Regions from separate parts of the Alteromonas sp. G4i13 genome, predicted to be linked through region 1. Evidence: predicted binding sites of a transcription regulator. Region 1 holds the regulator's gene; each other region holds the start of a gene.

Region 1 (4,277 bases):
GTGTTTCTCACGGTTAAGGGGCGTATTATGGCGGCGTATGAAGTAAAGGATTCACTAAGAGAAGATACGCAAGAAACTCTCGATATATTAGCTGCAAGCCATACCCTCGCCGTTTTAAGTGGTGATACACAGCAAAACGTTAATGCGCTTACCGCACCATTGCCAATTTCGACCGCTAAAGGTGGCCTAACACCTGAGCAAAAGTACGAAGCCGTTCAAGCTATGCAGCAATCTGGCGCGAAAGTGATGATGATGGGTGACGGTATTAACGACGCTCCAGTTCTTGCCAGCGCTGATGTGGCAATTGCAGTGGGTAATGCCACAGACGTGGCTAAAACTGCCGCCGACGTGATACTGCTTGGCGATCAGCTGCTTTCTGTACCAGAACTTATTCGAACTGCGCACCAAGTGAAGCAAAAAATAAGGCAAAATATTGGCTGGTCGGTAGGTTACAACGTTTTGATCTTACCTTTCGCCGTATCAGGCCTACTTTCACCGTGGATGGCTGTTGTTGGTATGTCGTTAAGCAGTATCATTGTGGTCACAAACTCAACGCGACTTTTGAGCAAATAGCATGAGTATTATTTACGTATTAATTCCAATCGCCATCATCATTGTTGCCGTCGCTATCGTGATATTCTTTTGGGCGGTGAAAACCAATCAATTTGAAGATTTGGATCGCCAAGGGTATAGCATACTGTTTGACGATGATCTTCCGCCAGAAGAAAAAAAGCTAGCTGAGCAACGCAAGCAACTTCAAGACAGTAAAGTAGACAAAAGCCAAGCGCCACATGGAAGGGATTAACTACTTCTCTGCCTTTCTTATCGGCTTAGCCGGTGGAGTTCACTGTGTGGGAATGTGCGGTGGAATTGTCGCTGCGCTAAGGATGGTATCGCCTAAAGGCGCTTCAGCACTACCCTATACCCTTGCCTATAACATGGGACGTATAGTGAGCTACACCATCGCCGGAGCAATAACCGGGGCACTTGGAAAAATTGCAGCAGATTATATACCTCTTGCCAACTATGCCCTTTCCCTACTTAGCGGAATCATGTTGCTTCTACTGGCGTGTTATTTGGGTAAGTGGTGGACTGGCTTAACAGTGCTGGAAAATGCGGGTAAAGGCCTATTTTCCAAAGTCCAGCCGCTTTCAAAACGCTTTTTGCCATTTAAGACCCCTTTAAGTGCGTTGCCTTATGGTTTTATTTGGGGTTGGCTTCCTTGCGGTTTGGTGTATTCCACACTTACCTGGTCTCTCGCGGCGGGTAACGCGCTAGAAGGCGCTGCTATTATGTTCTTCTTCGGTTTGGGTACATTACCCACCTTGCTCGCCGCAAGCGCTGGTAGCCAATATATTGTTCAAAGTTTTCAACATAACCATTTTAGACAAATTATTGCAGTAATAATGGCAATATATGCAGCTTATCTTATTCATGGCGCAATCGTTTAAAAATGGGTGTATTATTGTCGGGTATTCTTTTAGAGAGCGTGCATTATGAGCAAAGGAAGCCAATTTTCTATTCACTGTCAAAACTGTAGTTTCAGTCACCTGTGTTTACCGGTGGCGTTAAACAAAACAGAAATCGAGTCTCTTGACGATATTATTGAACGCAAGAAGCCGCTTCATAAAGGTGACACGCTGATTCAAACTGGTGATAAATTCCGTTCTCTATTTGCAGTGAGAACCGGTTCATTCAAATCATTTGTGACTAATACCGAAGGTGAAGAACAGATTACCGGCTTCCACTTTCCTGGTGATATTATCGGTTTCGATGCACTAAGAGAGAATAAACACCAAAGCTATACTTCTGCGTTAGAAACTGCCATGGTGTGTGAGCTTCCCTACGAGACCCTCGACGAAATGTCAGTGCAATTTCCAAAGCTACGCCACCAGATCATGAGCTTCATGAGCGCTGAAATAAAACAAGATCACGACATGATCATGCTTTTAAACAAGCGAACTGCAGAAGAGCGCTTACTGTATTTCATCTCACACCTGTCGCAACGCTTTGAAGAGCGTGGCTTTTCCCATAGAGAATTCCACTTAACCATGACGCGCAACGAAATTGGAAACTATTTAGGATTAACGATTGAAACGATTAGCCGTCTGTTAAGCCGTTTTCAAAAAGACAACATCATAAAGGTAGACGGCAAGCTTATTACTATTTTGGATTTCGATAGGCTAAACACCAAACTAGCGGCGCTTAACGGCCCTAGCGTTGTCTGCGGTTAGTCCTTTTTAAGTGTTAAATAAGGCGCGCACTAAGCGCGCTTTTTTGTAACCTGTGTTAGCCACCTATCTACCCTTTCAGCGCCACGCCGGTTGCTCCATATTCAATTAGGTACGTTCACTCATGGTCGCCTCGTAAAATTCTTGATCTAAAACAACTTACGTTTTTCCCAATGTCGTTTATAGTTAGTATTAGAAAGCTTCGATTTCGACAGCCGCTACTAAGTTTCGTAGTTAGGGGGACGTTATGATTGAGTGTAAACGAATTCTGGCCGTGGTAGATGCCGAGCGCGATAACCAACCTGCACTGAGCCGTGCTTATGAACTCGCTTCAAAAACAGGCGCTTCAGTTACCGCAATGATGGTGGTATACGACTTATCTTATGATATGACGACCATGCTTAGCCCGGATGAGCGCGAGTCAATGCGCGATGCAGTTACAAAGGAGCATGCAAAATGGCTTGCCACCCACTTAAGAGAACAAGGATTCACTGAAACTGATATCGTTGTAGAATGGAATAATCGTGCGTATGAGTCGATTATTTACTACACCCTAAACAATCAGATAGATTTAGTGGTAAAGGCAACCAAAAAGCACGACGATCTTGCTTCTGTTATTTTCACCCCCACCGACTGGCATTTAATGCGTAAATGCCCTCGGCCAGTATTGCTCGTTAAAGAGCACGACTGGCCAGAAGGAGGAGAGATTATTGCTGCTGTAAACGTAGGCAGTGAAGACGATGAGCACGCCGCACTTAACGATAAGCTCACCCTCATTGCTAACGACTACGCCTCTTTATTGAAAGGGAGCGTAAATTTGGTCAACAGTTACCCTTCTACACCACTTAATATCGCCATAGAAGTGCCTGAGTTCGACCCCGATACCTATCACGACGCGGTAAAAAATCATCATTTAAAAGAAATGCGTAGTCACGCGTTAAAGTACGGTATTCCTGAGAACAAATGCGTAGTAAGAGAAGGCCTTCCGGAAAAGGTCATCCCGCTAGTGGCAAAAACACTGGATGCAGAGCTGGTTGTTATTGGTACCGTTGGCCGTGTGGGCATTTCAGCGGCCCTAATTGGTAACACTGCAGAACACGTGATCGACGAACTCAATTGCGATGTGCTTGCTATTAAGCCAGATGGATTTGTGTCGCCGTTGTCGGTGTAATCTTTTCATCAGTACCGCATAGCCCGTGTTTTCCGTTACTTAGCGGCCAACACGGTATGTCACCAACAAATTTAACTTCACAAGCATGGTCTCGAAAAGCCGCTTTAATGTATAATGGTGGCTTTATCACAAACCAAGCTAGTTAATTATGAGTTTAGGCACAAACAGTGCTGACGCGTCGCCATTAAATGCTGCGCAAAGTAAGCAAAAGTACAACTTCAACAAACTTCAGAAACGACTTCGCCGCAATGTGGGTAAAGCCATTGGCGATTTCGGTATGATTGAAAACAACGACAAAGTAATGGTGTGTTTATCTGGCGGTAAAGACAGCTACACCATGCTAGATATTTTATTGTTTTTAAAGAAGATTGCGCCTATTCATTTTGATATCGTTGCGGTTAATCTTGACCAAAAGCAGCCTGGTTTCCCCGAACATATCTTGCCTGAATATCTAGAAAGCATTGGCGTTGACTACAAAATTGTAGAAGAAGACACCTACTCTATTGTTAAAGACAAAATTCCAGAGGGAAAGACAACATGCTCTCTCTGTTCTCGCTTGCGCCGTGGTATTTTGTACCGCACGGCAAAAGAGTTAGGTGCGACTAAAATTGCATTAGGTCATCACCGCGACGACATGCTAGAAACGTTTTTCCTCAATATGTTTCATGGTGGCAAGCTTAAGTCTATGCCGCCAAAGCTAGTCAGCGATAACGGTGAACACATCGTTATTCGTCCATTGGCGTACTGCACAGAAAAAGACATCGAGAAATATTCTCAGGCCGCTGAATTTCCGATTATTCCTTGTAACCTTTGTGGCTCACAAGAAAACCTACAGCGCCAAAACATAAAGGCTATGCTACAAGACTGGAACCGTC
Region 2 (4,277 bases), on a different contig from region 1:
ATTACCGACGCTTTCATATCGTCATACTGACTTTCGTTGTGCTTATCTTGAATGATATCTGAACCTAAGTTGGACGTCATGATCACAACGGTATTTTTAAAATCTACAGTGCGTCCTTGTCCGTCAGTCAACCGGCCGTCATCCAATACTTGAAGCAGAATATTGAATACATCTGGATGTGCCTTTTCAACCTCGTCCAACAAAATGACCGAGTATGGCTTGCGACGCACCGCTTCGGTTAAGTAGCCACCTTCCTCGTAGCCAACATAGCCAGGAGGTGCACCCACTAAGCGTGCTACCGAGTGTTTTTCCATAAACTCTGACATATCGATACGCACCATGGCATCTTCAGTATCGAACATAAAGCCTGCCAAGGCTTTGCAGAGCTCAGTTTTGCCCACGCCAGTTGGCCCTAAAAATAAGAATGAGCCAATAGGTCGGTTTGGATCCGCAAGCCCAGCACGTGAACGGCGAATTGCGTTTGAAACAGCTTCAACCGCTTCTTCTTGTCCAACAACCCGTTTGTGAAGTACGTCTTCCATACGCAACAACTTCTCACGCTCGCCCTCAAGCATTCGCGCTACAGGTATACCCGTCCATCGCGAAAGCACATCTGCAATTTCAACGTCCGTCACTTTATTTTTAAGTAACGTCGTCTCGCGAGTTTCGTTTTCAGCCGCTTGCTCTAACTTTGCTTCAAGCTCTGGAATACGGCCGTACTGAAGTTCCGACATACGATTCAAATCAGATGCACGTCGCGCTATCTCCAAGTCAAGTTTAGCCTGCTCAAGCTCCCCTTTAATGGTTTGAGTGCCCTGCATGGCGTCTTTCTCATCCAGCCACACTTTCTCAAGCTCTGCGTACTTGGTTTCCGCTTGCTCACGCTCTAGCTCAATCATCTCAAGTCGCTTATGACTCGCATCATCTGTTTCTTTGGCCAGAGCTTGCTCTTCCAATTTTAGCTGGATGATACGACGCTCCAGACGATCCATCTCTTCGGGCTTGGAGTCTATTTGCAATCGAATGCTAGACGCAGCCTCGTCTATAAGATCAATGGCTTTGTCTGGTAATTGGCGGTCGCTAATATAACGATGCGACAAACTTGCCGCTGCAACGATAGCGGGATCAGTAATATCTACCGAGTGATGGAGCTCATAGCGCTCTTTTAAGCCACGCAGAATAGCAATAGTGTCTTCAACGCTAGGTTCTTCAACTAATACCTTTTGGAAACGACGTTCAAGTGCTGCGTCTTTTTCAATGTACTGACGATATTCATCCAGTGTTGTAGCACCAACGCAGTGAAGTTCACCACGGGCTAACGCAGGTTTAAGCATATTACCTGCATCCATCGCTCCATCGCCCTTCCCTGCACCTACCATGGTGTGCAGTTCGTCAACGAATAAGATCACGCGGCCTTCTTCTTTAGCCAGCTCATTAAGCACTGCTTTAAGGCGTTCTTCAAACTCACCGCGATATTTAGCTCCCGCCACTAACGCGCCCATATCAAGGGCAAGAACACGCTTGTTCTTTAAGCCCTCAGGCACTTCGCCATTAATGATGCGCTGAGCCAACCCTTCAACAATAGCCGTTTTACCCACACCCGGCTCACCAATGAGTACTGGGTTGTTTTTGGTTCGACGCTGTAGTACTTGAACAGTTCGGCGAATCTCATCGTCTCGACCAATGACCGGGTCGAGCTTGCCTTGTTCTGCTCGCTCGGTTAAATCTGTCGTGTATTTTTCAAGCGCCTGACGTACATCTTCAGCATTAGGATCCGTGACCTTCTGGCCACCACGCATGTCGTCTATTGCGCTTTCAATAGCTTCTTTAGTGATATTCAGGCTTTTGAGGATTTCCCCCAAGCGCCCTTTATCTTGTAGCGCCGCTAGAACAAAGATTTCTGAAGTGATGTATTCGTCTTTTCGCTGCTGCGCTATCTTGTCACAAAGATTTAGCAAAATGCCGCTGTCTTTACTTAATTGAACATCTCCCCCAATGCCTTCAATACGAGGTAGGCGCTCAATAGCTTGGCTCAGTGCTGAGCGTAGCGCATTTACATTGATGTTTGCTTGGTCAAGCAAAGGGCGTACTGACCCGCCTTGCTGATTTAGCATGGCAGTCATTAAATGGACAGGTTCAATGTATTGATGATCTCGCCCCAATGCGAGTGATTGAGCATCGGATATTGCGAGCTGAAATTTACTGGTAAATCTATCTAGTCTCATAATTTCAACCTAATTAATGAACAACTATACCTGCGGTAACACGCCGCAATTACGAACATTTTAACTCTCGCTGAGTGGGTAATGATCTATGCGGAATGGTATTCTTTATGTTCTAGTTATGTAGGCTGCTCAATTGCGATTCAAGTATGAGATTAAAAAGTTAGCCCAAAAGATAACAAATAATGTATGAAGTTTGATCTAGCGCAACTGTGTGATCAGACTAAAACTGCCGCCTTTTTTCGAAACAATTTAAAGCAGGCCTATTACGCTAACTATACGCCCAGTCGTGCGCTTGTTTTGATGCGTAGCTCTTCGATGGGAGTAAAAACGCTGTTCGTCAGTGTAAGTACACAAGTTACTTTGTGTAATACTCTCAACGCCAGCTTGCTGCAATTGCACCTGTGCCACTAGAGGTAGATCTAATAAGTACTTCCCTCTATTAGAGCTATTGGCAATGGCACCGTCTATATGGCGAAACTTACTCGCCAACTGTACATCAACTTCGTAGCAGGGCCCGCTGATTGCAGGACCAACCCAAGCGATGAGTTTTTTTGCTTCGCTGCCAAAGTGTGAAACAGCACTTCCGATAATGTTAGTATCGAGACCTTTCCAACCAGCATGTACTGCCGCCACTTCTTGACCGCTTTCATCACACAATAAAATGGGCACGCAGTCTGCGGTCATCACCGCACAAAAATGCGATGTTGAAGAAGAATACGACGCATCAGCGGTGGTATCTGCGCTCGGCAATGACACCACGCGGTTGCTGTGCACTTGCTCCAACCATGTGATCTTTTCACTATGTGGAATCAGGCTTCTATTGGCTTTTACTAGTAGGAGGTCGTCCCCCACGTGGGCGCCAACGTTTAAACCTGCAAAATCACCTATGCTTGTACCTCCCATTCTTGTCGTTGTGTATGCAACAACATTTGCGGGACATGACCACGCTGGAGTAATCAAATCCAGCGTGGATGATATAGGTGAATTTGCAGATGACAATGTCATAAGTTCGCCTTACTCATTAAAGCATATCTTGTGGATTGTCCGCGGTGTCCTTTTTCACGGCTTTAAGCAAGTCCTGCATATCTTGAGGTAGGGGAGCTTTCCACGTCATCCACTCTTCCGTTTCAGGGTGAAACAGCGAGAGCTGTGCGGCGTGCAACGCCTGACGTTGGAATCCGCGAAGCGCAGCGATAAATTCTTCTGACGCCCCTTTAGGAAGACGAGGACGCCCGCCATAAACTTGGTCGCCAAGCAAAGGATGCTTAATGTGGGCCATGTGTACGCGGATTTGGTGCGTACGGCCAGTTTCAAGCTTCAAACGCAGGTGCGTGTATGCGCGAAATTTTTCGATAACACGAAAATGAGTGACCGCTGGCTTGCCCATTTCACGTACTGCCATATGCGTACGTTTTGTTGCGTGTCTACCAATAGGCGCATCTACAATACCACCAGCGACCATCGTACCTAAGGCAACGGCTTCATATTCACGACTCATTTCTCGACGTTGAAGTTGGTCAACAAGATGCGTTTGAGCAGGAATTGTTTTTGCTACTACCATTAACCCCGTCGTGTCTTTGTCAAGGCGATGGACAATGCCCGCACGTGGAACTTTGTCTATCTCTGGACAATGATTTAACAAGGCATTTAGCACGGTACCGCTTGGGTTTCCTGCACCTGGATGCACAACTAAATCTGCAGGTTTGTTTATGACTAGGATGTGTTCATCTTCATAAACAATGTTTAACGCGATGTCTTGCGCTTCGCTCGTTACTTGTACATCCATTTCGGCCTGTACAGTAACAAGTTCATCCATTTGCATTTTGTGGCGAGGCACGGTGATTACTTCACCGTTTACAGCAACATTCCCATCTTGGATCCAAGTTTTTAACTTAGAACGAGAATATTCAGGGAACAAATCAGCCAAAACCTGATCTAACCGTAAACCAAAATGCGCAGCTTCCGTTGAAGCTTCTAATTGTATTGTGTTCGGCGACTGTGTCATAACACCATTGATTACGTCTAAAAAAGGGTATTATAACAAGTATTCAC
Region 3 (4,277 bases), on a different contig from region 1:
CTTACCCTTAATTTCCACACCGCTGTTAAGCAAGTCGTTTACCAGCCCTACACCATCAGTGTTGAATCCCCATATTTCACCGCTGTCACCATTCATTAGCGTATTAACAGCTTGTGCATCTTTGGCTGCTTGGTCGTCTACCTTTGCCAAGTTGAATGCATCAAGCTTAAAAGGCATGGTGACGTTACAACCTACCGCGCCTTCCTGAGCTAAAAACGCGTTGGCGGCATCTACAAAACCGTCTACTGGCGCAAGTATCTTTTCATAAGAAATCTTTTCTCCCACTTGTTCAGCAAACATTTGATGGATAGTTGGTGATAAACTCTGTGCAATAGGATTTCCGAATACAGCGAATTTTTTCATGGGAATACGAGACTTATTTAATATAAAGAAGAAAAGCGATAATCGTGCTTCGCAGAGTACACCATATGAACGTATAGGTGGAGAGGAGAAAGTACGGGAATTAGCAAATACGTTTTACGACATAATGGAAACCGATCCACTCGCCAATGAACTGCTAGCTATTCACCCCCAGCCATTAGACAGAATTCGCCACGTGTTCTTTCTCTATTTAAGTTTATGGCTTGGTGGTCCTGATGATTATCAGCAGCAGTATGGCCACCCGCGTCTGCGTGCACGCCACCTACCTTATACCGTAACACCGGAGTTAAAAGCGCAGTGGATGTATTGCATGCGAAAAGCCATGTTTAAAACGGTTGAAGATATCGCCTTAGCTCAACAGTTGATAGACGCACTTGATCAACTCGCCAATCACATGGTGAATACAAAATAAAAAAGCGCGTTGAAAGGATTAACCTTTTAACGCGCAACTCCCCTGTTACTGTCTACGCTCTTTATGGCGCATAAAGTAGTGCAATTGTGAAAGCCTAATAGTTAATAAGGCGTAGAACTAATAATTAGAATGTGTAACCCACCGATAAGGTATACACCCAAGGATCTATTTCAATATCACTTACCTTTCCAGCAGCATCACCCACTTTAAAGGTGGCTTCGGTATCTATATCAATGAATCGAACCGATGCATTGACATGCCATTTGGTATCAATTTGGTAATCCATTCCCACCTGTGCTGACAAGCCAAATGAATTATCAAGCGAAAGGTCGCTTAAGCCAGCTGTTTCATTCGCACCTGTAAACTCTTCATCAAAGATAAAGGTATAGTTGATACCTGCACCAATGTACGGCTGAAACGCAGAGCTGGCATCATTAAAATAGTAGTTTGCGGTAAGCGTAGGTGGAAGGTGCGTGACTTCTCCAAGCTGGTTACCCGTCCCTAACGGGTCAGCAACAGAAAAATTCACATCGTGCTTAAAGGGCGTTGCGGCAAGCAGCTCAATATTAATATTGTCAGTAATAAAGTACGCTACGTTTAGACCTAGCTGAGTATCGTTATCGATATTAAGGGCAACGCCAAGATCAGTTCCACCCGCGACGATGTTAGAGGTAGATTCGTCAGGAGCAACGGTAGTAAGACCGCCACGAACAATCCAGTCGCCCTGCTGGTGAGCGCTAGCTAAAGGTGAGAGTGCAGCAAGAGTAAAGCAAAGTGCAGATGCAGATAAAAAGTGTTTGCGCATGATGTGTCTCTTTTGTGTTTAATTAAGATGGCGATACTTTACGCCTGTGGTTAAGAGAAACATTGATCCAGCGCAAGTTTGATAACTCACTGAAACACAGATGATATTCCACCTTGATGTAGATCAAAAAAACGCCGCATTAACATTAATACGGCGTTTTTTAGTCATTAAAGATGAAAGCTGCTATCGGCGGTCCGCGTAAGGATTTAAGCGCAGCCTTATTTAATAATTAATCACCAATCAGTAGGTTTTAACCAGTCTGTCAGCTTGGCTTCGGCGCTACCCGGTGCAGGTGTATAACAATACTCCCAGCGCGCGAGCGGCGGCATCGACATTAGAATTGATTCAGTACGCCCGCCGGTTTGCAGTCCAAATAAAGTGCCTCGGTCGAATACAAGGTTAAACTCAACGTAGCGGCCCCGGCGGTAAAGTTGGAAATCACGCTCTCTTTCGCCGAAATCGGTTTGCTTACGACGTTCAACAATAGGAACGTAAGCATCGATGAAGCCATTACCAACAGCCTGCATATATGCAAATGACTGTTCAAAGCCCCATTCATTCAGGTCGTCGAAGAATAAACCGCCCACTCCGCGAGTTTCATTGCGATGCTTTAAGTAAAAGTAGTCGTCGCACCACTTTTTGTACTTAGGGTAAACATCATCGCCAAACGGCTTACATAATTTTTTAGCAGTATCATGCCAGTGTAAAACGTCATCTTTAAACGGATAAAATGGCGTCAAGTCGAAGCCGCCGCCAAACCACCAGATAGGTGCTTCGCCCTCTTTTTCTGCAATAAAAAAGCGAACATTAGCATGTGACGTTGGGATATACGGGTTATGTGGATGAATAACGAGTGATACACCCATTGCTTGAAAGTTTCTTCCCGCAAGCTCAGGGCGATTAGCCGTTGCTGAAGCAGGCATTTGACTGCCAAACACATGAGAAAAGTTAACGCCGCCTTGTTCAATCACCGCACCATTTTTTAGTACTCGAGAACGGCCACCGCCACCTTCTTCTCGCTGCCAGCTGTCTTCAACAAACTGGCCCTTACCATCGGCAAGTTCAAGTGTTTGGCAAATGGTGTCTTGCAGCCCTAGTAAATAGCTTTTTACTTGTTCTATTACTTCAGCGGCATTTTTACCGTCCAGTAATTCTGCTGATGTCATGCTCTTATTACCTCTGCTGTGTCACCATCGCGAATGGTACTGGGTTTAGTTGCACCGCCTACTTCCCCTTCGACATAGAAGACGGAATCAGCGAATACGGCTTTTGCTTCTTCAGTGGTGATGGCTGGCGGTTGGCCGGTCAGGTTAGCGCTTGTAGAAACTAACGGTTTACCTAACTTGTTGCACAATTCCACTACTACAGGGTGATTAGTTACGCGCACCGCTATTTTACTATGCTTGCCGGTTAACCAAACTGGCGCAGATGACGACTTAGGTAATAGCCAAGTATTAGGGCCTGGCCAGCTCGAAAAAATATCGGTGCGTCTGTCAGGGCGAATGGCGTTATCGTTAACATAAGGCAGTAGCTGACTGTAGTTTGCAGCAATCAAGATCACGCCCTTTTCTACCGGTCGCTGTTTTATCTCTAACAGCGCATTTACAGCGGCTTCATTGTCGGGGTCACATCCGATGCCCATTACCGCTTCGGTTGGATAAACGATTAAACTGCCAGCTTGGAATGCGGCAACAACAGGGTCTACTTCAGGTGAGTTAGCCTCAACGGGGGTAAACGTGTTTACGTTCCCATTTTGGATATCAGACATGGTTTTAATCTCTACGTATAGTTCTTCGTATAGTTGTTCGTATAATTACTTTTTATAGCCGCAAGCCGGCTGAGGACACTGTAACTGCCCCTTTTTGTCTATCAATACTCCCCAACCGCAGTCTGGGCAGCTTTCATTAACCGGCGTGAAATTTAGCACATATCGACATTGTGGATAATGGTTGCACGCAAAAAACTGTTTGCCGTATTTGTTAGTACGCGAGATTAGATGCCCTTTCTTACACTTTGGACAATCCACCAAAGTATCTTCTTTTTCTTTAATGGGCTCTATGTGATGGCATGAAGGAAAATTGGTACAGCCGATAAACATGCCAAACCGCCCTTTCTTTATGGCTAAGTCGGATGCGCATTCAGGGCAGGCTACACCGTCTAAGGTTTTCAGTATGGTGGTTTGTTTATCGTGAAGTGGCTTACTAAAGCTACATTCCGGATAGCCCGTACACCCGATAAAAGGGCCGGATTTACTGTTCTTTATATGAAGAGGTTTACCGCACTCGGGGCAATCTCCGAAATTATCATCGAGAGCATGCTCGTGCGCTGAAAAGAGTGAATGGTCTATTTTAGACATGTATTGGACGTTAAGGCCTTAAACGCGCTGTAATTTCACAGCGCATTTTTAAGTAAAGATTCAAATACCAGTGACTACAACTGCATTAATGCAGAACACCATCTGGCTCTTCGAACAAAAGATCTTCCATTTGTGCGTAGGCTTTCTCTTTGCCAGGTACGTTGAATAGTACCATTAGCACAACCCACTTCAGGTCTTCCAAGCAAAATTCATTGGAATCAATCTCCATAACGCGATCTATAACCATTTCGCGTGTGGAGGCATCCAACACATTAACCTGTTCTAAGAACATAAGAAAACCGCGACATTCCACATCTAAACGC

The links. Region 1 encodes FNR, which switches genes on or off when oxygen is low (the NO sensors DNR and NnrR bind a similar motif). Its sites were predicted from a motif close to TTGATCTAGATCAA; they were not measured.
Region 2: the regulator FNR is predicted to act here: its motif matches at 2,419-2,432, upstream of clpB (ATP-dependent chaperone ClpB).
Region 3: the regulator FNR is predicted to act here: its motif matches at 1,712-1,725, upstream of ACFI6J_RS20675 (OmpW family outer membrane protein).

Annotation. Positions count from the first base shown of each region.
Region 1 is NZ_JBHNYX010000003.1:15,948-20,224, reverse strand. It holds gene ACFI6J_RS01905 (heavy metal translocating P-type ATPase) at 1-573, shown strand, start outside; gene ccoS (cbb3-type cytochrome oxidase assembly protein CcoS) at 575-805, shown strand; gene ACFI6J_RS01895 (sulfite exporter TauE/SafE family protein) at 792-1,451, shown strand; gene fnr (fumarate/nitrate reduction transcriptional regulator Fnr) at 1,497-2,234, shown strand; gene uspE (universal stress protein UspE) at 2,479-3,402, shown strand; gene ttcA (tRNA 2-thiocytidine(32) synthetase TtcA) at 3,551-4,277, shown strand, end outside.
Region 2 is NZ_JBHNYX010000065.1:13,240-17,516, forward strand. It holds gene clpB (ATP-dependent chaperone ClpB) at 1-2,225, opposite strand, end outside; gene pgeF (peptidoglycan editing factor PgeF) at 2,475-3,230, opposite strand; gene rluD (23S rRNA pseudouridine(1911/1915/1917) synthase RluD) at 3,247-4,230, opposite strand.
Region 3 is NZ_JBHNYX010000073.1:6,992-11,268, reverse strand. It holds gene aroE (shikimate dehydrogenase) at 1-363, opposite strand, end outside; gene ACFI6J_RS20680 (group II truncated hemoglobin) at 362-793, shown strand; gene ACFI6J_RS20675 (OmpW family outer membrane protein) at 918-1,598, opposite strand; gene hemF (oxygen-dependent coproporphyrinogen oxidase) at 1,832-2,764, opposite strand; gene tsaC (L-threonylcarbamoyladenylate synthase type 1 TsaC) at 2,761-3,366, opposite strand; gene ACFI6J_RS20660 (DNA topoisomerase family protein) at 3,412-3,954, opposite strand; gene ACFI6J_RS20655 (DUF494 family protein) at 4,040-4,277, opposite strand, start outside.